2 regions of the Priestia sp. P1_B12_1 genome follow, and region 2 is predicted to be linked to the other one. Evidence: a T-box and tRNA genes for the amino acid it is inferred to sense, from the RefSeq annotation. Region 2 holds a T-box; the other holds one or more tRNA genes.
The links. The T-box of region 2 lies ahead of AC1D0Y_RS04540 (valine--tRNA ligase). A T-box ahead of a tRNA ligase gene usually reads a tRNA of that ligase, here a tRNA-Val.
Positions count from the first base shown of each region.

Region 1: it has a tRNA-Val gene. The T-box ahead of AC1D0Y_RS04540 (valine--tRNA ligase) is inferred to sense a tRNA for this amino acid. The anticodon was not compared.

Region 1 is NZ_JBFTZR010000002.1:139,085-143,517, forward strand. It holds gene AC1D0Y_RS06320 (YitT family protein) at 1-153, opposite strand, end outside; gene AC1D0Y_RS06325 (Lrp/AsnC family transcriptional regulator) at 326-775, shown strand; gene AC1D0Y_RS06330 (arylamine N-acetyltransferase family protein) at 803-1,558, opposite strand; tRNA gene AC1D0Y_RS06335 (tRNA-Val) at 1,823-1,894, shown strand; gene AC1D0Y_RS06340 (DEAD/DEAH box helicase) at 2,063-3,508, shown strand; gene AC1D0Y_RS06345 (copper homeostasis protein CutC) at 3,573-4,202, shown strand.
Region 2 is NZ_JBFTZR010000001.1:862,017-866,449, reverse strand. It holds gene spoVID (stage VI sporulation protein D) at 1-592, shown strand, start outside; gene ysxE (spore coat protein YsxE) at 670-1,719, shown strand; gene AC1D0Y_RS04545 (hypothetical protein) at 1,731-1,928, opposite strand; T-box leader at 2,159-2,403, shown strand; gene AC1D0Y_RS04540 (valine--tRNA ligase) at 2,486-4,433, shown strand, end outside.

The sequences.
Region 1 (4,433 bases), on a different contig from region 2:
AAAAAAGATCACGGCAAACGATAAGGGAAGGGCATATGACAAGCTAAGAGACAGACCAGCTGTTCCCCCGGTCACTACGTGAGAGTGCCGCAAGATAAGAACACCAATACTTGCAATCGTACATCCAAGAATAATCCATAAAACTTTTTTCATAAATAAACCCCTTTGTTTGTTTTTTCGGAATTTTCATTTTCAATTATCTACTTTAATGATAGGATATTAAATAAAGAAAACACATGTATAAATGAAGGAAATAATACTTGTTCTGTTATCAACTTGAATAAAGATTTTATTTATTATATTCATTTTGAAAGGAAAGGTTTGGATGGATCAAATCGATGCACAACTATTGTCTATTTTGCAAAGGGACGGACGTATGACGATTAGTGATTTATCAAAAAAGCTGGCTCTTAGCCGTCCAAGCGTATCAGAAAGACTTCAGCGTCTTCAGGAACGAGGGGTGATCCAGCGTTTCAGCGCTACGGTGTCTCCGAAAGCTTTAGGAAGAGATACACAGCTGTTTATTCAAGTAAGTGAATTAAAAAGAAAACCGGAGGAATTTGAAGACTTTATTGAGCAAAATGAAGACGTGCTTGAATGTCATCGCGTAACGGGGCCGGTTTCTTACTTTATTAAAGCAGCCGTGTCTGGAATGGATGGACTTAGAATGCTAGTGGATGAACTGATTCCTTATGGAAATGTGAATACCTCAATTATTTTAAAGTCGCCTGTAGAAAACAGGATGATTACTCCTGTACAAAAACCGGCCCCATAAGAGGCCGGTTTTTCGTGTAAGGACATATTAATAAAATCCTTTAATAATATAAAAATGATTTTGTAAAATATCAGGTATTTCTTCTTCTGAAAGGTTCCTTTTCGTCTTTTTTTCGCCATCTGTTACAGTCAGCGTTTCACCGGAAAGGGTAATGCGCCCTGTAGGGGTTGCGATTGTAACAAGACGTTTGTGTACAAACGGAGAATCGGCTGACGTTTGATTGAACTCACACATGGGAGTAAAGTCAGTCAGTTTCTTAGGAAGCGTAGACACACGGTACAGCGTTTTCCATACATCATCTTCCCATCGCTGCAAATCGTACATATGCTCAGCAACGTTTGTCATACGATAAGAGCCGCTTACATCTCTTACTACTTCGCCATTTAAAGGCATTGGCTTGCGCACAGAATCTCCAAACCCAACGTCTACGATGTAAGGCTGATTTTTAATCGTCACAAGATTTGTAGCGTGACTTCCTTCAATGGTCCACGTGCCGTCGGGTTTTTTGACGGTAGCTGAAACGTAAGAGACTTCATATCCGCTTTCTTTTAACAGCCAGCCAAATAGACCGTTTAATTCGTAGCAAAATCCTCCCCGCAAATTTACAATTACTTTTTGGAAAATTCGTTCTAACTCAATTATAATAGGGGTTTGAGACAGAACATCTAAGTTCTCAAAAGGAACATGAAGCATGTGTTTGTTCTGTAAAGCAGCTAAGCTTTCATACGTTGGGCTATCCGGTTTCTTAGCTAAAAACCGACTAAAATAATAATTAATATTCATCAAATACACCTCTTAGTAAATCATTTCTCTCTGTCTTTAGCAGAACGTTCATGTAACAGCGCTTTTTCGATTGTCTCTTTGGAAGCGAATCCTTGAAGTACACGGCTGTCAATTTTTAAAGTTGGTACTTTCATCCCGTCACGCTCCTTTATGGCATGTTTTTATTTTATCAAAAGTAAAGACGATCCTTCCAACTTGGGAACTGCGGAAAAATAGTTGACAAAATTGGATAACTCTTTCTATAATATAGTCAATACATATCACGAGCGATTAGTTCAGTGGGAGAATACATCCTTGACAGGGATGGGGTCGGGGGTTCGAATCCCTCATCGCTCATACCAAAGCCGTTTTCTTATTAATAAGAGAGCGGCTTTTCTCTTTTGTTTGACAAATCAATGCTACATTAAATCTTGAGCGCGTATAGAAGAATTAAAGTATAATGAAACATAGTGCATCAGGTCATGATAAAGATAATCACTAATTTAAAATAAATGAGGGTACAAAATGAATCAAAGAAGTTTTAGTCAATATGGTCTTAGCGATAAGGTAGCTAAGGCGCTTTCTAGCCTGCAATACAATCATCCCACGGAAGTACAAAGCAAGGTGCTTCCCATCGCGCTAGAAAAAAGAGATGTTGTCGTGAAGTCTCAAACAGGAAGTGGAAAAACGGCTTCCTTTGGCATTCCACTGTGTGAATTAGTTAACTGGGAAGAAAATAAGCCTCAGGCCTTAGTGTTAACACCTACACGAGAGCTGGCCGCGCAGGTAAAAGAAGATATTACAAATATCGGCCGTTTTAAGCGAATTAAAGCAGCAGCTGTCTACGGAAAATCACCGTTTGCTAAGCAAAAAGTAGAATTAAAGCAAAAAACACATATTGTTGTAGGTACGCCTGGACGAGTGCTTGATCATATAGAAAAAGAAACGCTTGCATTAGAGAAAATTCGTTATTTGGTTATTGATGAAGCAGATGAAATGCTAAATATGGGTTTTATTGACCAAGTAGAAGCAATCATTCAACATCTTCCTAGTGAGCGTGTAACGATGCTTTTCTCTGCTACGCTTCCTGAAGATATTGAAGAGCTTTCTCGTAAGTATATGAAAAAGCCGGTTGATGTTGAAATTAAAGCAAATGGATTAACGACAAGTACGATTGACCATTCTGTTATATCAGTAGAAAACGAACGTAAATTTGAACTGCTGAAAGACGTAACCACAGTAGAAAACCCAGACAGCTGCATCATTTTTTGCCGCACACAAGAGCAGGTAAATACGCTGTTAGATGATTTAGATGATCTTGGGTATCCTTGTGATAAAATTCACGGGGCAATGGTACAAGAAGACCGTTTTGAGGTTATGAATGATTTCAAAAAAGGTAAATTCCGCTATTTAGTGGCGACAGATGTAGCTGCGAGAGGAATTGATATTGATAATATCACACACGTTATTAACTACGACCTTCCGTTAGAAAAAGAAAGCTACGTTCACCGTACAGGAAGAACGGGACGTGCCGGTAAAAAAGGAAAGGCTATCACATTTGTAACGCCTTATGAAGAGAGAATGCTATCGGAAATTGAAGAATATATCGGTTTTTCAATTCCAACATCTACTCCTCCTTCTAAAGAAGAAGTACAGCAGGCAGCATCCGCTTTTACTGAAAAAATCAATGAGCGTCCAGAAGTTAAAAAGGATAAAAGCGAGTCATTAAATAAAGACATTATGAAGCTGTATTTTAACGGAGGAAAGAAAAAGAAAATTAGAGCGGTTGATTTTGTGGGAACAATTGCGAAGTTAGACGGAGTAACCGCGGACGATATTGGAATTATTACGATCCAAGAAAATGTCTCTTATGTAGAGATTTTGAATGGAAAAGGTCCAAAAGTGTTACAAGCAATGAAAAACAAAACGATTAAAGGAAAGAAATTAAAAGTTCATAAGGCAATTAAATAGCAGAAGGAAGTCCATCTTTTTAAAGATGGGCTTTATTTATAGAGACAATAAAGGAGTTGGGAGTATGAAGTACATAAAAGAAGCGTGTGTAGAAGGGTATGAGCAGGCAAAAAAAGCAGAAAAGCTACGAGCAGACCGCATTGAATTATGTGACAATCTCAGTCAAGGAGGCACTACGCCAAGTTACGGCACCATTCAATATGTAAGCGAACATCTTGATACAGATATCAACGTAATTATTCGCCCAAGAAGCGGTGATTTTATATATTCCGAAGCAGAATTTCAAATCATGAAAAAAGACGTTAAAACATGTAAAGACCTTGGAGTAAACGGAGTAGTATTTGGCATTTTAACAGAAGAAGCTGAAATCGATTATGGACGCACTAAAGAGTTAATAGCAGAAGCTCATCCTTTAAGCGTTACGTTTCATATGGCATTTGATGAGATTAAAGATAAATACAAAGCTATTGATATACTTAGTGAATTGGGAGCAGACCGTATTTTGACCAAAGGAGGGAAAGGATCTGCTTTGGAAAATCTTCATATGATCCGGGAATTGATCACATATGCTAACGAACGTATTATTATTTTGCCTGGCGGAGGAATTCATGAAGGCAACGCAGAGGCGGTTATAAAAGAAACAAAAGCAGCTGAATTACACGGAACAAAAATTGTAGGAGATTTATCTCGTTAAATAAAAAGAGGCTGCTACAAAAGTATTTTAATCCAAGTGAAAAACGAACCATTAATCAATATGTTTGATTCGTGGTTCGTTTTTTTTGATGGTGAATATAGTTTCATCTGTTTCGTTCCTTTTAGCAGGTGATTGGAGGGCAAGGCGAAGACTCCTGTGGGAACAGCGGCAGCCCGCGGAAAGCGAAGCCTTGCACGGAAATCAACTGCGGTGTAATAAGCAGTCCAGCTC
Region 2 (4,433 bases):
GTTTGACGTAAGCTATCGTGAAGCTCCCGCACTTTTAGAAGCAGAGGCTATTGAAGAAGAGCATTCAGAAGAGGCCCCTAGTTATTTTTCATCTGTATTTAAAAAAGAGTCTCGTGCTGAGCCGGTCGTGGAATATGAAGAGGAAGCATATGAACCATTTGAAGTCGAAGTGAAAAAAGAGGCCCCAATCGAGGAAGAAAGAGAAGACAATGTGATTGAACTGTTTCAGCTTCGTCAAGAGCAAGAAAGCTTCGAAGAATCGCAAGCTAGTGAATTGAATACGTATGCTGACGTTCAACGAGAGGCTGAGCAAGAAGAAGCTGAGCAAGAAGAGGAAAAGATTATTGTTGAATTTCGGAAAGAAGAAAATGAAAGCGGCCGAAATGAAAACGCCCTTTATTTAACAAAGCTCTTTTCGCGGGAAGAAGAAGCTTTTTCAACGTGGAAGCTTTGTATTGTTCAAGACGGAGATTCGCTTGATACGATAGCAAACCGCTATAATACGAATGTACAAAACATTTTACGAGTAAATAATTTAGAAGATGAATATGAGCTGGAAGAAGGAAGCATCTTAAATATTCCCGTTCGTTAAAGTCGGAAAGAAAACAGTTTTGACGCATATAATGTCTTAACTGTTTTCTTTATTTTTTACGAGGAAGGAGAATATAGATGCAGCGGACAGTAGCAGACTACAAAGTATTGTTAAAAGAATATGACTTAGATGTTGACTTTATTGAAGACTATGGAAAAGTAAAAAAAGTCTATACGAAAACCGGCGTGTTTGCGCTTAAAGAAATAGCGAATCATCAAGAACGAAATCAAAACTTCATTCAAAAGCTGCAGAACGTTTATCAAAAAGGATGGATGGGATTTGTCCCTATTTATCAAACGAAGCGTTCTCAGCCCATTGTTTCAGATGAAAGCGGCTCGTATTACTTAATGCCGTGGCTCCCAAATAATCCGACCGAAGAGCGTGATATTCGATATCATAAATTATTTCAAGAGCTTGCTAAGCTTCACGGCGCTTCGGCGCAGGAAGTAGAAGTGAAAAAAGAAGATATAGAAAATCATTACACATCGATGAAAGAAACGTGGGAAAAGCGTCAGGAAGAGTTGAAGCAGTATGTAGCAGAATGCGAGAAAAAAATCTATATGTCCCCGTTTGAATTGCATTACTGTACGTTTTATTATGAAATGACAAGAGCGCTTGAATTTGGTTTTGGAAAGCTCGATCAGTGGAACGATGAAATGGAAGAAAAGGAAAAGATCCGGCTGGTTACTTCTCATGGAAAGCTATCGGCTAAACATTTTATCTATGACGAGCGGGGAAATGGTTTTTTTATTAATTTTGAACATGCAAAAGATGCTTCACCTATTTATGATTTAGTCTCATTTTATTTTCGGACTCTTCGCACATACCCAGTAACGACCTATGACAGCTATGAGTGGTTTAGTACGTATGAAAAACATTTTGCTCTCAGAGAAGAGGAACGGCTGCTTTTACACAGTTATTTGGCGTTTCCAGAGCCCCTGTATCAGTGTATCGTTCAATATAGGCAGCATAAAGAAAGTAAAACAGAGCTTGAACATATGCAGTCATTTATTCGAGCATACTGGCTGACGAAAAACATTGAACAGCTCAATATTAAAATATTTGAAGTAGATCAGCAAAAAAAAATGGCAGCGGAAGCAGCTGCACAAGCCCAAGCGAACGAATAGCGCTTGGGTTTTTAAATCCAGTCGGAATATAAAGCAACCGCTAGTATGGCAAGCAGTGCCAACAACAGTACATCAAAGGTTGTAGGGAAAAATAGTGTACGTATACCTTGAAAAATTGTCAAAGGAACAATAAACTGTCCACAAGCCGCTCCTGCTGTTTTGAGCCACCGCTGCAGTTGATACGAATTTACATTTATTCGTTTCTTCATTTGTACATGCCCCTTTCAATCCACGTGCCCAGGTTAAAGTAAGTATATGAAAAAAGAAAGAAATGGTGCCATTTTTTTAAGTTGGCTCTTCATTTTATTTCCAAAATTAGCGAGCGAATGAAAAAATAAAGAGCAGAACAAAAAAATTATGAATATAATCATAAAAAAATGGAGAAGATTATTGACGATTCAACATTTTTTCATATAGTATAATTAAGAGAAATTCATACATAAATACAGTGAATAGGAAGAGTACGGGATGTTCGTCTTTCAGAGAGAGAAATCAGTTGCTGTGAGATTTCTTAAGAATGTGCACTCGGAATGTCGCCTATGAGTAGCTTTTTTGAACAGCTGCATAGTTCAGTAGAAAAAGCCGGTTAATCAACCGTTATGAAATGAAGTGTATAGGCTTATCAAACGGGATACGTCTATAAAAAAAGGTGGTACCGCGAAATCAACTCCTTTCGTCCTTTTATTAGGAAAGGAGTTTTTTTATGTTTATAAAAGCTTTACACAGTTTCTAAAGACTGAAACTTTATATTATGGAGGTATACATTATGTCTGAAAAAGAAGTGACTCTTCCAACGAAGTATGATCCAAAAGCCGTTGAAGAAAATCGTTATCAGTATTGGTTAGACGGGAAGTTTTTTGAAGCAACAAATGACCCTGAAAAAGAGCCATATACAATTGTAATTCCACCCCCAAACGTAACGGGTAAGCTGCATTTAGGCCACGCTTGGGATACAACGTTACAAGACATCTTAACGCGTATGAAGCGTATGCAAGGCTATGACGTTTTATGGCTTCCTGGCATGGACCATGCGGGGATTGCAACGCAGGCAAAAGTAGAAGAAAAGCTTCGCAGCGAAGGGAAAAGCCGCTACGATCTAGGCCGCGAAAATTTTGTGGCCGAAACGTGGAAATGGAAAGAAGAATATGCAAGCTTTATTCGCCAGCAGTGGTCGAAGCTAGGACTTGGCTTAGACTATTCACGCGAGCGCTTCACGCTTGATGAAGGCCTTTCTAAAGCAGTGCGCGAAGTATTCGTAACGCTTTACAAAAAAGGGTTAATCTATCGCGGAGAATATATTATTAACTGGGATCCAGCTACGAAAACAGCTCTTTCAGACATCGAGGTTATTTACAAAGATGTACAAGGTGCGTTTTATCATATGCGCTATCCGTTGGCAGATGGTTCTGGACATATCGAAATCGCAACAACTCGTCCTGAAACAATGCTAGGAGATACGGCTGTAGCTGTTCACCCTGAAGATGATCGCTATAAGCACTTAATTGGCAAAAAGGTTGTCCTTCCGATTGTAGGTCGTGAAATTCCAATCGTAGGCGATGATTATGTAGATATGGAATTCGGTTCTGGTGCGGTAAAAATTACGCCTGCTCATGACCCGAACGATTTTGAAATTGGAAACCGTCATAATTTAGAGCGTATTTTAGTGATGAATCAAGATGGTACGATGAATGACAAAGCAGGTAAATATGAAGGAATGGATCGTTTTGCTTGCCGTAAGCAAATTGTTAAAGACCTTCAAGAAGACGGTGTATTGTTCAACATTGAAGACCACATGCATTCAGTAGGTCACAGTGAACGAAGCGGCGCCGTTGTTGAACCTTATTTATCAACTCAGTGGTTTGTAAAAATGCAGCCTTTAGCAGATAAAGCAGTAGATCTTCAAAAACAAGAAGAAAAAGTAAACTTTGTGCCTGATCGTTTTGAAAAGACATACTTACACTGGATGGAAAATATTCGCGACTGGTGTATTTCGCGTCAGCTTTGGTGGGGACACCGCATTCCAGCTTGGTATCATAAAGAAACTGGAGAAGTATACGTAGATCATGAGGCTCCAGCAGATATCGAAAACTGGGAACAAGATTCAGATGTATTAGACACATGGTTCAGTTCAGCGCTATGGCCATTCTCAACAATGGGCTGGCCTGATGTGGATGCAGCTGATTTCAAACGTTACTACCCAACAAACGTGCTTGTAACGGGCTACGATATTATTTTCTTCTGGGTATCTCGCATGATTTTCCAAGGTCTTGAATTTACGGGTAAACGTCCGTTTGACGATGTACTCATTCACGGTCTTGTACGAGATGCTGAAGGTCGTAAAATGAGTAAATCACTTGGTAACGGTGTAGATCCAATGGAAGTAATCGAGAAATACGGTGCAGATTCTCTTCGCTACTTCTTATCTACAGGAAGCTCACCAGGACAAGATTTACGCTTCAGCTTTGAAAAAGTCGAAGCGACGTGGAACTTTGCAAATAAAATTTGGAATGCTTCTCGTTTTGCATTAATGAATATGGACGGCATCACATTTGAAGAGCTTGATTTATCAGGCGAAAAGTCTGTTGCTGATAAATGGATTTTAACGCGCTTAAATGAAACGATTGAGCACGTAACAAAATTAGCTGACAAATATGAATTCGGTGAAGTTGGACGTATTCTCTATAACTTTATTTGGGATGATTTCTGCGATTGGT